DNA from 3 places in the Virgibacillus halodenitrificans genome. Region 1 is predicted to be linked to each of the others. Evidence: riboswitches for the same ligand, from Rfam matches in the RefSeq annotation. Region 1 holds a riboswitch; each other region holds the start of a gene.
What was found. Region 1 has a riboswitch for S-adenosylmethionine ahead of BME96_RS14850 (LLM class flavin-dependent oxidoreductase). Riboswitches for the same ligand answer to the same signal wherever they lie in the genome.

Region 1 (5,948 bases):
TGTAGAGTCGAAGTAGTATAGAATTTTTTAAAATGGAGGGGATGGGATGACTAAAACGAAGGTGGATGTGATAAAGAATTATGTTGGAGGAAAATGGATGAAGGCAAACTGTGATCGCACAGCAGAAGTTTTTAACCCGGCAACAGGTGAAGTAATTGCCCATGTGCCGATTTCTTCACAGAAGGATGTAGACATAGCAGTTGAAACAGCGAGCCAAGCATTTCAATCTTGGAAGGAAGTAGCTGTACCAAGAAGGGCGAGGATTTTATTCAAATATCAACAATTGCTTGTAGATAACTGGAACGAATTAGCCGAGCTAATCACCATTGAAAATGGAAAAAGTGTGAAGGAAGCTTATGGAGAAGTGCAACGAGGTATAGAATGTGTAGAATACGCAGCAGGTGCACCATCATTAATGATGGGATCGCAGCTTCCAACCATAGCAACAGATCTGGAATCTGGTGTCTATCGTTACCCGATTGGGGTTATCGGAGGCATTACTCCATTTAATTTTCCAATGATGGTACCTGCGTGGATGTTCCCAATGGCCATTGTGACAGGGAATACGTTTGTAATGAAACCATCTGAACGAACGCCTTTATTAGCAAATCGCTTAGCTGAATTACTTGAAGAAGCTGGCCTTCCAGAAGGTGTGTTTAATATTGTTCATGGCGGTCATGATGTAGTTAACGGTTTATTGGATCATAAGGATGTTGCAGCAATTTCTTTTGTAGGGTCTCAACCAGTAGCGGAATATGTATACAAAAAAGGTACCAGCAACTTGAAACGGGTTCAAGCGCTTGCCGGAGCAAAAAATCACTCTATCGTACTAAAGGATGCAGACTTGGAAAATGCAACAACACAAATTATTTCTGCTGCATTCGGTTCTGCAGGAGAAAGGTGCATGGCATGTTCGGTAGTAGCAGTGGAAGAGGAAATTGCAGATCAATTTATTGAAATGCTTGTGAATAAAGCGAACGAGCTTAAAATTGGAAATGGATTAAATGAAGATGTTTTCCTTGGCCCGGTGATTAGAGAGCAACATAAGCAGAGAACTCTGCAATATATCGAAACTGGTGAGAAGGAGGGCGCTAAACTCATTCGGGATGGCCGGGAGGATGCTGATACGAAGCGTGAAGGCTATTTTGTAGGACCAACTATCTTTGATCATGTAACAAGTGAGATGAAGATATGGCAGGATGAAATTTTTGCACCAGTATTGGCGATTAGTAGAGTGGAAAATTTAGAGAGTGCTATTAATCTAACTAATAAATCAAGATTTGCAAATGGCGCTTGCCTCTTTACTAGAGATGGCGGGTATGTACGTACGTTTCGTGAGAAGATTGATGCAGGAATGTTAGGCGTAAATATTGGTGTGCCTGCTCCAATGGCTTTCTTCCCGTTTTCAGGCTGGAAAGATTCTTTTTATGGTGATCTACATGCAAATGGAAAGGATGGCCTTGAATTCTATACAAGAAAAAAGGTATTAACTACAAGATGGGTATAAAGTAATATTTTTGAATAATTTTAAAATTCTTTCTTGACAGTAATCTGCTGTTTAGTTAAGATGAATACAATTTAAAAATTGAATAAGTCATTTCTTATCTAGAGTCGGGGGAGGAACCTGGTCCTGTGATCCCGCAGCAACCGTTACATGTAACAAGGTGCTAAATCCAGCAAGCGTGCAGCTTGAAAGATGAGATGGGTGGATATATTAAAAAACCTCTTTCTCATCGGGAAGAGGTTTTTTATTTAAGCACTCTAAGCTTTTAAAACAACAAGATAGCACTAGTTGAACATAGAACTAGAAATTTATGGAACCAAATCACTAGGTGAATATTTTATCAACAGTAATCGAGTGATGATAAGTTGGATTGGAATGCTTATTTAATAAACCAAGTAAATCGATTGGTAAAGTTATTTATTGTTTCAGGCAACTAATTTTAAAAAAGGAGTTTTGTTACATGAAAAAGCAAATTCATTTAAATGGATTCATTCAAAATTCACCATCTCCACATTCGACAGGACTTTGGAAGTATAAGGAGGACCAAGGGACAGAGCATAATCAATTAACCTATTGGATTAATGCTGCAAAAACATTAGAACGCGGAAAGTTCGACGCATTGTTTATTGCAGATGTACTTGGAACGTATAGTGTTTATGGAAACAGCCATGATGCAGCGGTAAAACATGCGGTACAGTTACCTGCACATGATCCAGTTATCCCTATTGCAGCAATGGCTGCTGCAACAAAATATTTAGGTTTTGCACCAACTATTTCCACAACCTATGCCCAGCCATATTCTCTGGCAAGGCAGTTATCAACACTTGATCATTTAACTGGTGGAAGACTTGCCTGGAATGTAGTTACTTCGTATTTGGAAAGTGAGGCAGTTAACTTAGGGCTTTCCGGTCGACTACCCAAAGAACTCCGTTATGATCGAGCAGATGAGTTTTTGGAAGTTGTCTATAAGTTATGGGAGTATAGCTGGGAAGTAGATGCGGTGGTACATGATAAGAAGAACGATACATTTGCAGATCCAGCCAAAGTACACACCATTAATCATGAAGGTGAATTTTTTAAAGTACCTGGTCCTCATTTGGTAGAGCCATCCCTTCAACAGACCCCTGTATTGTTTCAGGCAGGAGCTTCACCGAAAGGAAGGGACTTTGCCGCCAAACATGCGGAAGCTGTTTTTACTAAGAACCATTCATTGGAGGCACTGAAAAACTATACCGCTGATATTCGCAGACGTACAAAGCAACAGGGACGGGATCCACGTAACGTACTAATATTTCCAATGATCCTTCCAATTATTGGTTCTACTGAAGAAGAGGCGCATGCAAAGCTTCATGAATTAACCAACCATGTCAGCTATGAAGGAACAGCCTCGCTCTTATCTGGTCATACAGGAATTGATTTCTCAGCTTATGACCCCGACCAATACCTGCAGGATATGGACACGGATGCAGTTCAAGGCAATCTCGATATGTATACAAAGGATCCGAATAAGAAATGGACGTTACGTGAAGCAATTAAAAATCATGGACTTGGAAATGGCACCGTTAAATTTATTGGAACTCCTGAGCAGATTGCTGATCAAATTGAACAATGGGCATTTGAAGGAGATGCAGATGGTTTTAATATTGCTCAAGCCTATTCTCCAGGTACGTTTACAGAATTTGTAGATCACGTTGTCCCAGAATTACAAAAGCGCGGTATATACAGAAAGGAATACGAGGGTGAAACGCTCCGAGAAAATATGTTTGGAAAAGGAAGACGTCATCTTCCAGAAGATCACCCGGCAAGAAGGCTCGGTATTATTCAACCAACTTAATAGTTAACTGCTTTTCTATAAAAATAAGGTTCTATTGTAAATGCTGGGTACAGGCGTTATCTCGTAGATTCATAAAATTGCGGACTAGTGAGCGAACAAGTTTCATGAAAACAATAAATCAGCAGCAGAGCAGAATAATCCGCCAGAGAACGAATTAATCAGCAGCAGAGCGGAGTAATCTGCCAGAGAACGAATAAATCGGCAGCAGAGCAGAGTAATCTGCCAGAGAACGAATTAATCGGCAGCAGAGCGGAATAATCTTCCGGAGAACGAATTAATCGGCAGCAGAGCGGAGTAATCCTCCGGAGAGCGAATTAATCGGCAGCAGAGCAGAGTAATCCACCGGAGAACGAATTAATCAGCAGCAGAGCAGAATAATCCACCGGAGAACGAATTAATCGGCAGCAGAGCAGAATAATCCACCGGGGAACGAATTAATCGGCAGCAGAGCAGAATAATCCACCGGGGAACGAATTAATCGGCAGTACATATTCAGGAGCTAGCTGAGGATTGCTCGCCAAGCATTTTTCCGATACGGCGATTTGTAGCCCTACCAAGCTACTATTTTGCGAATCATTGGATAACCTTAGAACCAAAAATAAGAAGGAGGTTAATGATGGGTACTGTTACACTCTATACATGGATAGGTTTTGGTGCATTTCTTGCCATCATGTTTGTCCTCAGTTTAATAAGTGCAAGAAAAACAAAAAATGTAAGTGATTTTGCTATAGGTGGAGGTAGTCTTGGCCCATATGTGCTTGGACTTTCATTTTCAGCCACGTATTTGAGTGCTGCCACATTTCTTGGCTATCCCGGTTGGTCACATGCCTGGGGTTATTCCAATCTTTGGCTCTTTTTAGCAATAATTGGAGGTGGACCAATTGGTGTGCTAATGGTAGCAAAGCGTGTTAGAAAGTTAAATACAGGACAAAAATCACTTTCTCTACCAGATTGGCTTGGCGACTTTTATAAAAGTGATATTTTACGAGTAGGAAGTGGGGTTATTTTACTCTTCAATATCTTTTATATTGCTGCTCAATTTGTTGCAGGGGCACGTATTTTTGAATATCTTCTTGGGATGTCTTATACTGGGGGCCTTTTGCTGATCACCACCATTGTCGTACTTTATGTCTTTGCAGGCGGAGCGTTTGCAGATATTTACACAGATGCTGTTCAGTCGATAATGATGGGGATTGCCGGTACTTTTATCTTTATTTCCGGTATTGTTCTCTTTTGGAAAGGAAGCATTACAGCAACCTTTACAGGTATTACGAATCAACTAGCTAGTCAAGATGCTAATTTGGTCGAAGTATTTAACCCGGAATCCGCACATTTTTATTCTGTTGCTGTCGTAGTTGGAGCAATTGTAATTCAATGGGCATTCGCTTCAGCTCCCCATCTTTTCAATAAAGTTCTAGGATTAAAAAATGAAAAAGATATCGGGAAAATGATTTTGACATACGTAATCGCAACAGCGTTTTCACTTGTCGTATTATTTGGCGGGATTTATAGCCGAGTAGCCTTAGGGAATGGAGTGGCAGAGTCTGACCTGGCATTAATGGAATACGCTGTTTGGGCCTTTCCAGCAGTAGTTGTCGCAATAATCGGTGTGGTTATTCTTGCTGCAGCCATGTCTACAACAGATGGATTATTTGTCTCCATTTCAACTGTATTTGCCAACGATATTTTCCTGAAAGTTCTGGTTAAAAAAGGTGTCATTCGTCTCACTCCTTCGAAAGCAGAAAAGATTGCACTGCAAATTAGCCGGCTTTCTGTACCATTTATCGGTCTGGCTGCATTTCTAATTGTACTTCGACCTCCTGTCTATATGGGAGATATCATGTGGATCGGTATTTCCGGTGTTGCTGCAGGCACGATGGGGCCAATTCTTTACGCAGTTTACGGAAAGAAAAAAGCTTCCAAACGTGCGGCTGAGCTTTCAATGGGTACTGGATTGTTGTCGTATTTGCTGCTTTATTTCTGTGGACTTGTACCAAGCACAATGACAGCAGGAGCTATTGCCACCTTGATAGGAATTGCAACCATTGTTCTCCTGTCAGCGATTCTGAGAAAAGACGCCAAATATGCAAAATCAAGTAAACAATTAAAAGCTAATTAAGAGAGGATGAGAACTATTTTTGTGAATCCAATGCTTTCTATCTGGTTATATGGTTTTATCTTTTTTCTATTGATTGTCGGACTATCGCTTTGGAAGTGGTATTTTAAATAGAAATTTTGTTTAGGAGAGAGCAAGATAAGATAAATGCTGTATTTTTTGAAAAACAAGTGAAAAAAGAGAGGATGATCACATGCGTGAAGTTGCCATTATTTCTGGAAGTCCTTCATTATCTTCCAGATCCGATAGAGTATTAAAGTATTTAGGAGAATTGTTGGAGAGGGAACATTTCACTATTAAGCATATTAGTATCAGGGAGATTCCTTCAGATGACTTGTTTCAAGGAAACTATGATAGCCCTTCAGTTCAACAAGTCGCTAAAACGTTAAACGAAGCAAGTGGTGTTATTGTAGGTTCACCTGTGTATAAAGCTGCTTATTCGGGAGTGTTAAAATCGTTGTTTGATATATTACCACAGGACATATTGCAGCATA
Region 2 (5,948 bases), 1.7 Mb from region 1:
GAATATTCATTGCTTTAAATGCTGCTCTTGTCATATTCATCATTACTTGATGTCTCTGATATACCTTTTCTAACGTTTCACTCTCCAATAGTTGCAGCACTTGCTCTAAACCGAATAATAGAGACACTGCTGGAGTAAATGGTGTAGAATTATTCTCTAGATTATCCCGGTATTTTTGCAGGTTAAAATAAAAACGGGGTTGTTTATTCTTTTCTATTACTTTCCACGCCCTCTTACTTGCAGCAATAAATGTAAGCCCGGGTGGCAGCATCATTGCTTTTTGAGATCCGGTTACGAGAACGTCAATACCCCATTCGTCCATTTTGGTTTCCACTGCACCAACACATGATACACCATCCACAATAAACAACGCATCTGAATTAGTATGTACTGCTTCGGCTATATCTTTAACCGGATTTAATACTCCCGTGGAGGTTTCACAATATGTTGCGAACACTGCTTTGATGGACGGATGTTTTTTTAGTAATTCCGCAACTGCTTGAGGTTCTGCCGCATTACCCCAACGGACATCGTGTAGATGAGTAGTAATATTATACTCCTGACAGATTTTGGCAAACCTCTCCCCAAATGCTCCAGTAATAATAACTAATACCTCATCCCCGGGCTGTACGGTATTTACTACAGCTGTTTCTAAACCTGCAGTTCCACTTCCTGCAAGTACCATTATTTCTTGCTTCGTACCAAATATTGGCTTTAATCTATGCTTGATGCTTTCTAAGAGAGATTTGGTTTCCTGATCCCTGTGCCCAATCATTGGTTGGTTCATTGCCCGATTCACAGAGGGGGGAATAGGTGTGGGTCCTGGTATTCTTAAAATTGTTTGTTCTGCAAGCATACTTATTATCGACTCCTTTTTGAAATCCGAACATTATTAGACTTTTAACCTTAAAAAGTTTGTTAATCATTATGTTGTGTAAATATTTAAAATCATAGCAGAAATAAATATAATGTCAATAAAATATATGAAATTTAGAATTTGTTTTTAAGATAGGGAGATTTTTAAAAGCTGTAGGAAAGGCAAATCAGTAGTAGGAGAAGGGGTTTTACACTTTAAGTACTTTTTTGAACAATAAAAAAGGTGAACAATTTTATGTTCACCATTTCATTAATAGTCTCTTTTAATAGCAGATTCACTCATATTTGTATTATTTACCATTGGTTCATTCGTGGCATCATGCCCCATTTTTAAATCATTATTTGCAATTACAAGTACGCCGCCATCTTCAATTGCATCCACATATTCCTTGGCTTGTTTATCTGTTACAGCAGAATTTAACAGGCGGTCGTGTAAGTGCGGGTGTGTTCCTGCATCATTGGAGAAGATTCGTTTTACTTTGTCCATGAAAGTAGGTTCTTCCTCATCAGTCACACTACTTTCAACAGATACATCTGTTCTTTTGTCTAGCTCTTCGAAATCATCAGAGTTGGCGAATACAGTAATGTTTTCAGATTTATAGCCTTTTAATTCTAAGTTGCTTACAAGTCTGATTACTTCATCATTTGCTTGGAAAGGACCAAAGACTTCCTTACCCATATGCAACCTCCTTTTATAAGAAAAACTACCTATATAAGTAACTTCCCAGCACTAAGAGGTTTAAAACATGGGAGATCATAAAAATAGAATCTATTTTTGGAAAAGAATAAAAATTTACTAGTTCCAAATTTCTTTAGCAACCTCAACGATAAGTTTTAATTTTTCCCATTGCTGTTCTTCCGTTAGTTTATTACCGTGATGGGTGGAAGCAAATCCACATTGTGGACTTAAGCAAATCTGTTCTAAGGGTACGTATTTAGCAGCATCCGTTATTCTTGCCTTGATTGCTTCTTTTTCCTCTAGATTTCCAAACTTGGAGGTGACTGCACCAATTACAACCTGTGCTCCCCCATTGGGAATATGTGCTAATGGCTGAAAGTTGCCAGATCGATCATCATCGTATTCAAGAAAGAAGCCATTTACTTCTTCTTTTGCAAATAAAGTAGGAGCTATCTGTGCATAACTACCTTCAAATGCCCATGTCGATTTATAGTTACCCCGACAAAGGTGGGTGGTAATGGCAAGATCAGCAGGTTTTGCTTCCAATACACTATTGACAACGCGTAGTGCCAATTCTATTAATTGTTCTCTTGAATAATCTGGCTCATATGCGAAGAGGTCATCCACGTTTAGTCCAGCAATATAAACATCATCGAATTGAAGATACCGTACTCCAGCTTTATAGAATGCTGCCACGGCATCTTGATATGCTTTAATAATGTCATCAGCATATGTTTCTACATCAGGATAAACCTCAGGGTTACGAATACCAGCGTGGAATAGTTGGTTTGGACTTGGAATGGTCTGTTTTGCTGTCGCACGCCCGTCTACAATGTTGTTAAATTCAATAAAATCCTGAATAAACGGATGATCTGGGTTGAAAGCTATTTTGCCTGTATTTCGTATATTGTATCGTTCTGTTTCTTCCCCCTGAAAATGGTAGCCTGACTCCGGTACAAATCCTTCTATTCCATCTAAATGCTCCAAGAAATCCAAGTGCCACCAGGAACGTCTGAATTCTCCATCCGTTACTACTTCAAGACCTATTTCAATCTGTTTATCTACTATTCTTTTAATTTCAGCTGTTTCTATTTCTCGGAGCTGACTAGCGGTAATAGTACTTTCTTTGAACTCATTTCTTGCTTTGTGCAATGTATCTGGCCGCAATAAACTTCCAACATGGTCGGCTTTAAATGGTGCTTTCGTCAATGTAACAGTCATCATCTAATCCTTCTTTCTTCATTTGTCTTTTTTGTAACCTATTTCTAAGGTAGAATCGCAAAAGATCGTACTGGGAATCCAGAAGCTCCTTCTACTTTCGGTACAAAATTTAAAATTGCTGCCCCAGTGGGAGGGAGTTGATAGAGATTTGTTAATAATTCTACTTGGAACGTGTCTTGATCAAGTACGTAATATTCACCAGCCAGTTTTCCTCGTTTTTTATAATCGATAGCAGAATCAGTATCGAATGTCTCATGTCCAATGGCTTTTATCTTTCTTTCCGTAAATAAAAATTTTAGAGCATCTAGTCCCCATCCAGGTGTGCGGTTATCACCATCTTCTCCTTTATTGTCAAAAGCTAGTTGATCTGGCCAACGTTTACTCCAATCTGTTCGTAAAGCTACAAATACATCGGATTCTATTTCCCCATGCTCCGCTTCAAAGTCGAGAATATCTTGAACACATAAAGTGAAATCAGGATCTAGTTGGGCTTCTTTTGATTTATTAATTACGATTAATGGTAGGACAAGTTCCTTTAAATCCAATTCATCAACATAACGCGAATTAGGTACGAAGTGGATTGGAGCATCTATATGTGTTCCATACTGACCTGCAAAGCTAAATTGTTGAGCAAAAAATCCGTCGCTGTGATCAAATAATGTTTTAAATTCCGCACCATCAAACGCAGCGAAATGAGGGGAATTCGGTCCGAAAGTGTGAGTTAAGTCTATCCATTGCTTTTGTTTCAATAAATCAATTGCTTGCAATAATTCGTTTTTTTCTTGGTGTACTAACTCATTTGTCATTACAATCACCTCTTTAATTGAAAGTTTATTATGCTTTTAAACGATAACTTAAATTATGCTGCTTTAATGTTTTATCTTTGCCAAACAAAAAGTGCTTTTCCATATCAGGTGAATATTTGGAGTTAATGGTTTCAACACCGACTGCTTCTGCAACAGCTCGAAGCATTGCCGGAGATGCACCACAACATAAGCCAATATAATTAACACCCAGATCGTTAGCTTCCTTCGCCCATTCCGCCAACTCATAACGGTTATGATAAAGTGGATCTAAAGCTGTTGGGAATGTGGTCTCTAAAGGCAAATGACAGCTACAGCCCCCATCTGGCAAATTAAAAAAGGTTGGATGTTCTTCTGAAGTACGGTATGGAATTGGCAATGCTCCAACATAGCCATCTACATTTTTTCTGATATCAACTATATATGGTTGCATAGTGTGTGGCCCACGGAAACAGTTCATTCCCACAACCAATGCTCCTTTTTCGGAAAGGAGTCGACATGCTTCTTCTACGGTATACCCATCACGGAGAATGTTTTCGCCCATTAAACCGAATGTAATAACAGCAGGCAAGCCTTGCTTTTTAATTTCCTCTAAAGCAATCAGAGCTTCTTCATAATAGTAGAAAGTTTCCCCATTAACGAAATCTACACCTTCTTCTTTACACCATTGGACCATCTCTGCAAAAATTTCCATAACTTTTTCTTTTGATTCAAGGTCATTCGGGTCAAATAAGTTTGTATTGGAGATATTTCCTGCTACCAGCGCTTCTTCGATTGGATGCTCCTTGGCTACTTCTTTAGCAAGACGGATTGCATTTCTGTTTAATGGTTCCAGTAAATCTTCCTTACCGATAATTCGCATCTTTTCTCGGTGGGCATTGTATGTAAATGCCAAGACAATGTCAGAACCTGCATTCATATAGTCGCGGTAAGCTTGTTTTAAAGCTTCTGGATGATCCAATGCGACTTCCGGAACAAAAGAGCCAGCCTGTAAATACCCTCTTCTTTCCAGTTCAAATAAGTAACCTTCACCAGCAATGACTGTCCCATCTTGTAGACGTTGTTCTAAACTTCTTTTCATTTTGTTTCCTCCTCTTTTTATTGTGTGAACAGAAAAAGCCCCTTCTAAAAATAAGAAGAGGCTGTTGTCACCAAAATATTGTTTCTCCTCTTATCTTCAAGCATGTAATATGCTTCTGGAATTGGCACAGTACTTTGCTAAGTCTGTTGCCGAGGCTTCAAAGGGCCAGTCCCTCCACCTCTCTGGATAAGAATTCTAACTATTCAATTTGATATTAAGTAATAACATACAGGAGCAAGAATGGATTGTCAAGTGGATAATTGAAAATTCATATCTTTCACTAAACGATATTTAATTAACAGAATCCTAGTATATATATTAGTTTCTTTCATGCATCCGCATAATAGTTTAAAATAATACTAGGAATACTAAATTAATAAGCAGGAGATTATCGAATGTTCAAAAACTCAGAGAAATTTTTAACAGCATTTAACCGAATTGAAAAAGAGTTAAGGTCCATGATGATTAACAAAAAAGATTTAGGATTTTCTAAAATGGTTAAAATACTGAGGAATTCCAATTCTTTGGTAAAACGTTACAGCGAGGACCTATTGGAATTTGCTGAACTGCGAAACGCAATTGTACATAATAAAGTGGAGCTTACACATGCAATAGCAGAACCACATGATTCGATCGTTGATAAAATTGAAACAATCCAAGAAGAGCTTGCACATCCTAAAAAAGTTATTCCCTTATTCAACAAGAAAGTACATTATTTTGATGAACAGGATTCTTTAGCAGATATGTTACACACCATTCATGAGAAAGGGCATACCAAATTTCCTGTCTACGCTAATCAAACGTTTATGGGTTTACTTACACAGAAAGGAATTACAAATTGGCTTGCAGAAAATAATGGAGAGGGTAGTTTCTCTTTCAACGATATTTTATTGAAGGATGTGCTCCCATTCGAAGAAAAAGATAATGTGCTATTTATTTCAGCTTCAACCTCCATCTATGCAGCAGTTGAACTCTACAAGGAATATGCATCAAAGGGAAAACGGCTTGAAGCTTTGTTAATAACTAGAAATGGATCGCAGGGAGAAAAACTAGCAGGGATTATCACTACCTCTGATATTCTTGAAATTCCATAAATCTGAAGTGGAAGAAAAATGGAAACTTTTTCTTCTCTTATCGTATAGAAAAGTAAATGAAAAATGTAAGGAGGCACAACATGGACAATTATAAACCAGCAGGATTTTGGATACGGTTTTTAGCAAATTTTGTTGATGGAATTATTATTTCCTTAATGGCACTAATTATCGCGGTCATTATAGGTGATCAGACA
Region 3 (5,948 bases), 560 kb from region 1:
ATCAAAAAAACAATCCACCATTTATTATCGCTATTGAGAAAAAATAATAAGAAATATCGTATTTTAAAGGAGGATTACTATGGAATACCACGCCTATAAAGGAAAAGTACCCACTGTACATGAAACAGCTTTTATTGCTAAGGATGCCACTATCATTGGTGATGTATCCATAGACGAACAAACAAGTGTCTGGTTCAAAACTGTTATAAGAGGAGATGTAGCTCCAACAAAAATAGGTAAAAGAGTTAGTATCCAGGACTTAACTATGCTTCATCAAAGTCCGAATCTGCCTCTTATTATAGAAGATGATGTTACCATCGGCCATCAGGTAACCTTACATTCCGCAGTAATTAAGAAAAACGCTCTTATCGGTATGGGCTCTATTATATTGGACGGTGCAGAAGTTGGAGAGAATGCATTTATTGGTGCAGGTAGCCTTATTCCTCCGGGCAAAAAAATTCCACCAAATGTATTGGCATTAGGAAGACCTGCTAAAGTAGTGAGGGAATTGAATGAAAAAGATTATGCAGAAATGGATAGAATAAGAAATTCCTACGTAGAAAAAGGAAAATATTATAAAGACAATACAGATCTATAGTACAAAGGCAACTTAGGCTTTACAAAAACGTCCACGGCCAGTCAGTAAAACGATGAACAACATTATTCAGAATTAACAAAGGCTATTGCAGCTAATCCAGCTGCAATTGCCTTTGATTTTAATTCAATGTTAAAGCTTTAAGCTCTTCTACTTTATCTGTTTTTTCCCAAGGAAATAATAGGTCAGTTCTTCCAAAATGTCCGTAAGCAGCAGTACTTTTGAAAATCGGTTTCTGTAGATCCAGCATACGGATAATTCCAGCCGGTCGAAGATCAAATAACTTGCGAACGGCTTCAACTAATACTTCTTCACTGACTTTTCCTGTTCCAAAAGTATTAATGGCAATAGAAACCGGTTCAGCTACACCGATTGCGTATGCTAGTTGAACCTCACAAGATTTAGCCAATTCGGCTGCCACAATATTTTTCGCAACATAACGAGCAGCATATGCAGCAGAACGGTCTACTTTCGTTGAATCTTTCCCACTAAACGCTCCTCCGCCATGACGAGCGTATCCTCCATACGTGTCTACAATTATTTTACGACCAGTTAACCCAGCATCACCTTGTGGACCTCCAATAACAAAGCGACCAGTTGGATTTATAAAGTACTTTGTATTTTCATCTAACAAATCATTTGGTACTACAGGCCGAATTACTTCTTCAATAATGTCGTTTTCAATTTGCTCTAAAGTAATATCTTGATGGTGCTGCGTAGAGATTACAATAGTATCTATGCGTATAGGTTGGTCATTTTCATCATATTCTACGGTTACCTGTGTTTTTCCATCAGGTCGTAAATATTCAAGTATCTTATCTTTTCTTACATCAGCCAACCGCTTCGCTAATTTATGTGCAAGAGAAATAGGCAGTGGCATAAGCTCGTCTGTCTCATCACAGGCAAAACCAAACATCAAGCCTTGGTCTCCAGCCCCAATCGCAGCAATCTCATCATCACTCATTTTCCCCTGCCGAGCCTCGAGGGCCTTATCTACTCCACCAGCTATATCTGGGGATTGTTCATCAATTGCTGTTAGTACAGCACAGGTTTCTGCATCGAAACCAAATTTAGCTCGTGTGTAACCAATGTCCTTTATAGTTTGTCTTACAATTGCAGGAATATCAACATAAGTAGTTGTTGATATTTCTCCGGAAACTAATACAAGCCCAGTTGTTACTGTTGTCTCACATGCAACACGGGCATAAGGATCTGTTTTTAAAATTTCATCAAGAATTGCATCAGATATTTGGTCAGATATTTTATCAGGATGCCCTTCTGTTACTGATTCAGATGTAAACAAACGACGATTTGCAGCCATATGGCGAAATCCTCCTTTTATAATTATTTTACGGACCTCTATTTATCAAGTATCATTATTTTTAAAGGATGATTTTGTTAAACAAAAAAAGCCCTTCCTACAATGGCGAGGAAAGGAATAGTGGCCTTTCGCTCTTATTGTTCAAGGAAATATCCTTGCACCAGATTAGCACCTTTTCACCAAGAGTGATGGTTGCTGGGTTTCATAGGGTCTGTCCCTCCGCCAACTCTGAATAAGAGAGTATCCGTTCGAATTTTAGCTTATCTAAACAGGACCCTGCTGTCAACTAAATAATTCTTCGCGCTTAATTGTCATACGAGTCACAATTATTAATATCGATAATAGTATGGACTATTATGTTAAATGTGTTATACTAATAATCAGATTATGAAATTCACTATAAAGTAGTGATATAAAAACTTTCCCATAAAGGCAGGTATCTTATATGAAAACAGTTGAGAGATCATCATTAAAAGAGCTTTACACACATGGAAACCTAAATGAAAATTTATCCGTTCCGGTATTAGTTGAGAAAATTCTCTCTCGGAATGAAGGTGTGCTTACTTCAACTGGCTCCGTTTGTGCGACAACAGGAAAGTATACTGGCCGTTCACCTAAAGATAAGTTTATAGTCAAAGATGAAGTTTGCGAAAAATATATTGATTGGGGAGCTGTCAATCAATCCATTGATGAAGAATCCTTTGAGAAACTTTATAAGAAGGTTATATCTTATTTAACCGAAAAAGAAGAGTTATTTCAATTTAAAGGCTTCGCGGGTGCCGATAAAAAATACCGATTACCAATTCAAGTAATAAATGAGTATGCATGGCATAATTTATTTGCCCGTCAGCTATTTATAACACCAACTAATGAAGAACTTAAAACACATCAGGCAGAGTTTACGGTGGTGTCTGCCCCTACTTTTAAAGCAGATCCGAAGGTGGATAATACTAACTCGGAAGCATTTGTAATTGTATCGTTTAAAAAACGTATCATTCTTATTGGTGGAACAGAGTATGCAGGTGAAATTAAAAAGTCCATCTTCTCTGTAATGAATTATTTATTACCTCAACGAGATGTTTTATCCATGCATTGCTCTGCTAATGTAGGTCAAGAAGGGGACGTGGCATTGTTCTTCGGTCTTTCAGGCACCGGGAAAACAACCTTGTCTGCAGACCCCTATAGGAAATTAATTGGGGATGATGAACACGCCTGGAGTCCAAATGGAGTATTTAATATTGAAGGCGGTTGCTATGCAAAGTGTATTAACTTATCAGCTGAAAAAGAGCCTCAAATATTTAATGCCATCCGGTTTGGATCTGTATTGGAAAATGTAGTCCTTCATGAGGATTCAAGAATTGCTGATTATGATGATACTTCTTTAACTGAAAACACACGAGCTGCATACCCATTGGAAAATATCGATAACATTGTAACACCAAGTGTTGCAGGACATCCAAATACAATTATATTTTTAACAGCGGATGCTTCAGGTACTTTACCGCCAATTAGTAAATTAACTAAAGAACAGGCAATGTACCATTTCTTAAGCGGATATACCAGTAAGCTTGCTGGCACGGAAAGAGGAGTTACGGAACCGCAAGCAACATTCTCAGCTTGCTTTGGCTCTCCATTTCTCCCACTTGCCCCTGCGACATATGCAGAAATGCTTGGTGAGAAAATTGATTTGTATAACGCCAATGTATTTCTTGTGAACACTGGGTGGACTGGTGGTTCTTACGGTGTCGGTAATCGTATGAAACTATCCTACACGCGAGCAATGATTCATTCTGCTCTGGAAGGTGAACTGAATACTGCTGAAACAACGAAGGATGAAATTTTCGGTTTAGAAATTCCTATACACGTGCCTGGTGTGCCAGACGATGTCTTAGTACCAATTAATACATGGGAAGACCAAAAAGCATATGAAGCAACTGCAAAATCACTTGCAGTAAAGTTTCATGAGAACTTCAAAAAGTTTACCAAAGCTAGTGATGATATCAAGCAAGCAGGTCCTATATACAAAGGTTAACGATAAAATTTATTATCTCATCTTATAAGGACTTAACAATATGAGTAAAAATTCGTTAGTATGCTACTAACAGCCGATCTCGAAAAGGAGGTCGGTTTTTTATTTATGCTTTTTTAGATATGGCATCGAAGAAGTTCACAATATAGATAAAATGCGACGTAACTTGTGTGTTTGTAAACGCTCGTTTCGGAACAGTTCCAATATAGCTAGTGCCTAAATTTTCGCTCTACCGCTGATTAATTTGCTCTCCGGCGGATTATCTTGATCTCCTGCCGATTAATTTGTTTTCCGGCGGATTATCTCGCTCTGCTGCCGATTAATTTGTTCTCCGGCGGATAGTCTTGCTCTGCTGCCGATTAATTTATTCTCCGGCGGATAGTCTTGCTCTGCTGCTGATTAATTTGCTCTCCGGCGGATTATCTTGATCTCCTACCGATTAATTTGTTCTCCGGCATTACCTCGGCTATGCTATTAATTGTTCTTACACTACTGCGCATTTTCCTCCAACTACGTAATAAGAACTACCATAGAAGTTTACCCTTTCTGTTTAAGGTTTTATTTAATTGGGCGTTCACACATTATTTATAAAAAGCATAATCTATTGTGACATACCAATTGGAAAGGAACTGAAAATATGAAAAATATAAAACTTCTTTTAATATGTTCAGCTGTATCTGTACTTATACTATCTGCCTGCAGTTCTCAAAAGACTACATCTATAAAAATAGCTGAAGTTACACGCTCACTCTTCTACGCTCCTCAGTATGTAGCCATAGAAAAGGGATTTTTTAAAGAAGAAGGTTTAGACGTAGAGCTACAAACTACGTGGGGTGGTGACAAAACAATGACCGCCCTCTTATCTGATGGTGCTGATGTTGCATTGGTTGGTTCTGAAACATCGATATATGTTTATGGACAAAACTCTAAAGATTATGCGATTAATTTTGCTCAATTAACACAAACAGACGGCACTTTCCTCGTAGCGAAGGAGCCGAAACCTGATTTTCAATGGGAGGATTTAAAGGACAGCACATTTCTGGGACAACGAAAAGGTGGAATGCCACAAATGGTTGGGGAATTTGTTCTTAAGAAACACGGCATTGATCCACATCATGATTTAAATCTTAAACAAAATATTGATTTTGCCAATATTCCAGGCGCGTTTGTTTCCGGGGACGCAGAGTATGTTCAACTTTTTGAGCCAACTGCAAGTACCTTTGAAAAAGAAGGTAAGGGCCATATTATTGCCTCCTTTGGAGAAGAATCTGGTCATGTGCCATACACGGTATATATGACAAAACAAAGCTTTATGAAGAATAATGAGAAGGCAGTTGAGTCTTTTACAAGAGCTGTCTACAAGGCTCAGCAGTGGGTAGAAAATAATAGCGCAGAAGCTATTGCCAGTGTGATTCAACCATATTTTGAAGATACAGATTTAGAAATGCTCACCTCCTCCATTGATCGCTATAAAAGTCAAGGTTCGTTCGCAACTGACCCTATACTTGATGAAAAAGAGTGGAACAACTTAAAAAACATAATGGATGAAGCAGGTGAATTACCAGTAGATGCCGCATATGATGAACTTGTAAATACTAAGTTTGCTGAAGAAGTGATTAAGGAATAAGGAGAGATTATTTTATGTCCTATCTTAATCTTGAACATGTTTCTCATCTTTATTTTACAAAAAAGGGGTATACAAGGGCTTTAAATGATATCAGTTTGTCTATCAAAGAAGGTGAGTTTGTTTCCTTGCTTGGTCCAAGTGGTTGTGGAAAATCAACAATATTATCTATAATTGCTGGAATCATAAAGCAATCCACCGGTACCATACGATTGCAGGGAAAACCAATAAACGAGTCTTCCCTGGCCATAGGCTATATGCTACAACAGGATTATCTATTTCCTTGGAAAACGATTATGGAGAATGTGTTACTAGGCCCAAAAATCTATAACAACAATACAGAGGATGTTAAAAATAAGGCAATGGAAATGCTGGAGGA

Region 2: another riboswitch for S-adenosylmethionine. It lies ahead of BME96_RS03850 (homocysteine S-methyltransferase family protein); the one in region 1 lies ahead of BME96_RS14850 (LLM class flavin-dependent oxidoreductase).
Region 3: another riboswitch for S-adenosylmethionine. It lies ahead of metK (methionine adenosyltransferase); the one in region 1 lies ahead of BME96_RS14850 (LLM class flavin-dependent oxidoreductase).

The regions. Positions count from the first base shown of each region.
Region 1 covers NZ_CP017962.1:2,906,764-2,912,711, reverse strand. Annotated here, with positions in the region: gene BME96_RS14855 (CoA-acylating methylmalonate-semialdehyde dehydrogenase) at 47-1,507, shown strand; SAM riboswitch class I at 1,599-1,703, shown strand; gene BME96_RS14850 (LLM class flavin-dependent oxidoreductase) at 1,965-3,338, shown strand; gene BME96_RS14845 (sodium:solute symporter family protein) at 3,955-5,457, shown strand; gene ssuE (NADPH-dependent FMN reductase) at 5,648-5,948, shown strand, end outside.
Region 2 covers NZ_CP017962.1:739,524-745,471, forward strand. Annotated here, with positions in the region: gene BME96_RS03830 (pyridoxal-phosphate-dependent aminotransferase family protein) at 1-856, opposite strand, end outside; gene BME96_RS03835 (general stress protein) at 1,127-1,555, opposite strand; gene BME96_RS03840 (5-methyltetrahydropteroyltriglutamate--homocysteine S-methyltransferase) at 1,673-2,776, opposite strand; gene BME96_RS03845 (cyclase family protein) at 2,821-3,582, opposite strand; gene BME96_RS03850 (homocysteine S-methyltransferase family protein) at 3,611-4,660, opposite strand; SAM riboswitch class I at 4,748-4,853, opposite strand; gene BME96_RS03855 (CBS domain-containing protein) at 5,056-5,754, shown strand; gene BME96_RS03860 (RDD family protein) at 5,835-5,948, shown strand, end outside.
Region 3 covers NZ_CP017962.1:2,348,449-2,354,396, forward strand. Annotated here, with positions in the region: gene BME96_RS12205 (tRNA 5-(aminomethyl)-2-thiouridylate-methyltransferase MnmM) at 1-47, shown strand, start outside; gene BME96_RS12210 (gamma carbonic anhydrase) at 80-598, shown strand; gene metK (methionine adenosyltransferase) at 717-1,916, opposite strand; SAM riboswitch class I at 2,048-2,155, opposite strand; gene pckA (phosphoenolpyruvate carboxykinase (ATP)) at 2,362-3,948, shown strand; gene BME96_RS12225 (ABC transporter substrate-binding protein) at 4,583-5,572, shown strand; gene BME96_RS12230 (ABC transporter ATP-binding protein) at 5,587-5,948, shown strand, end outside.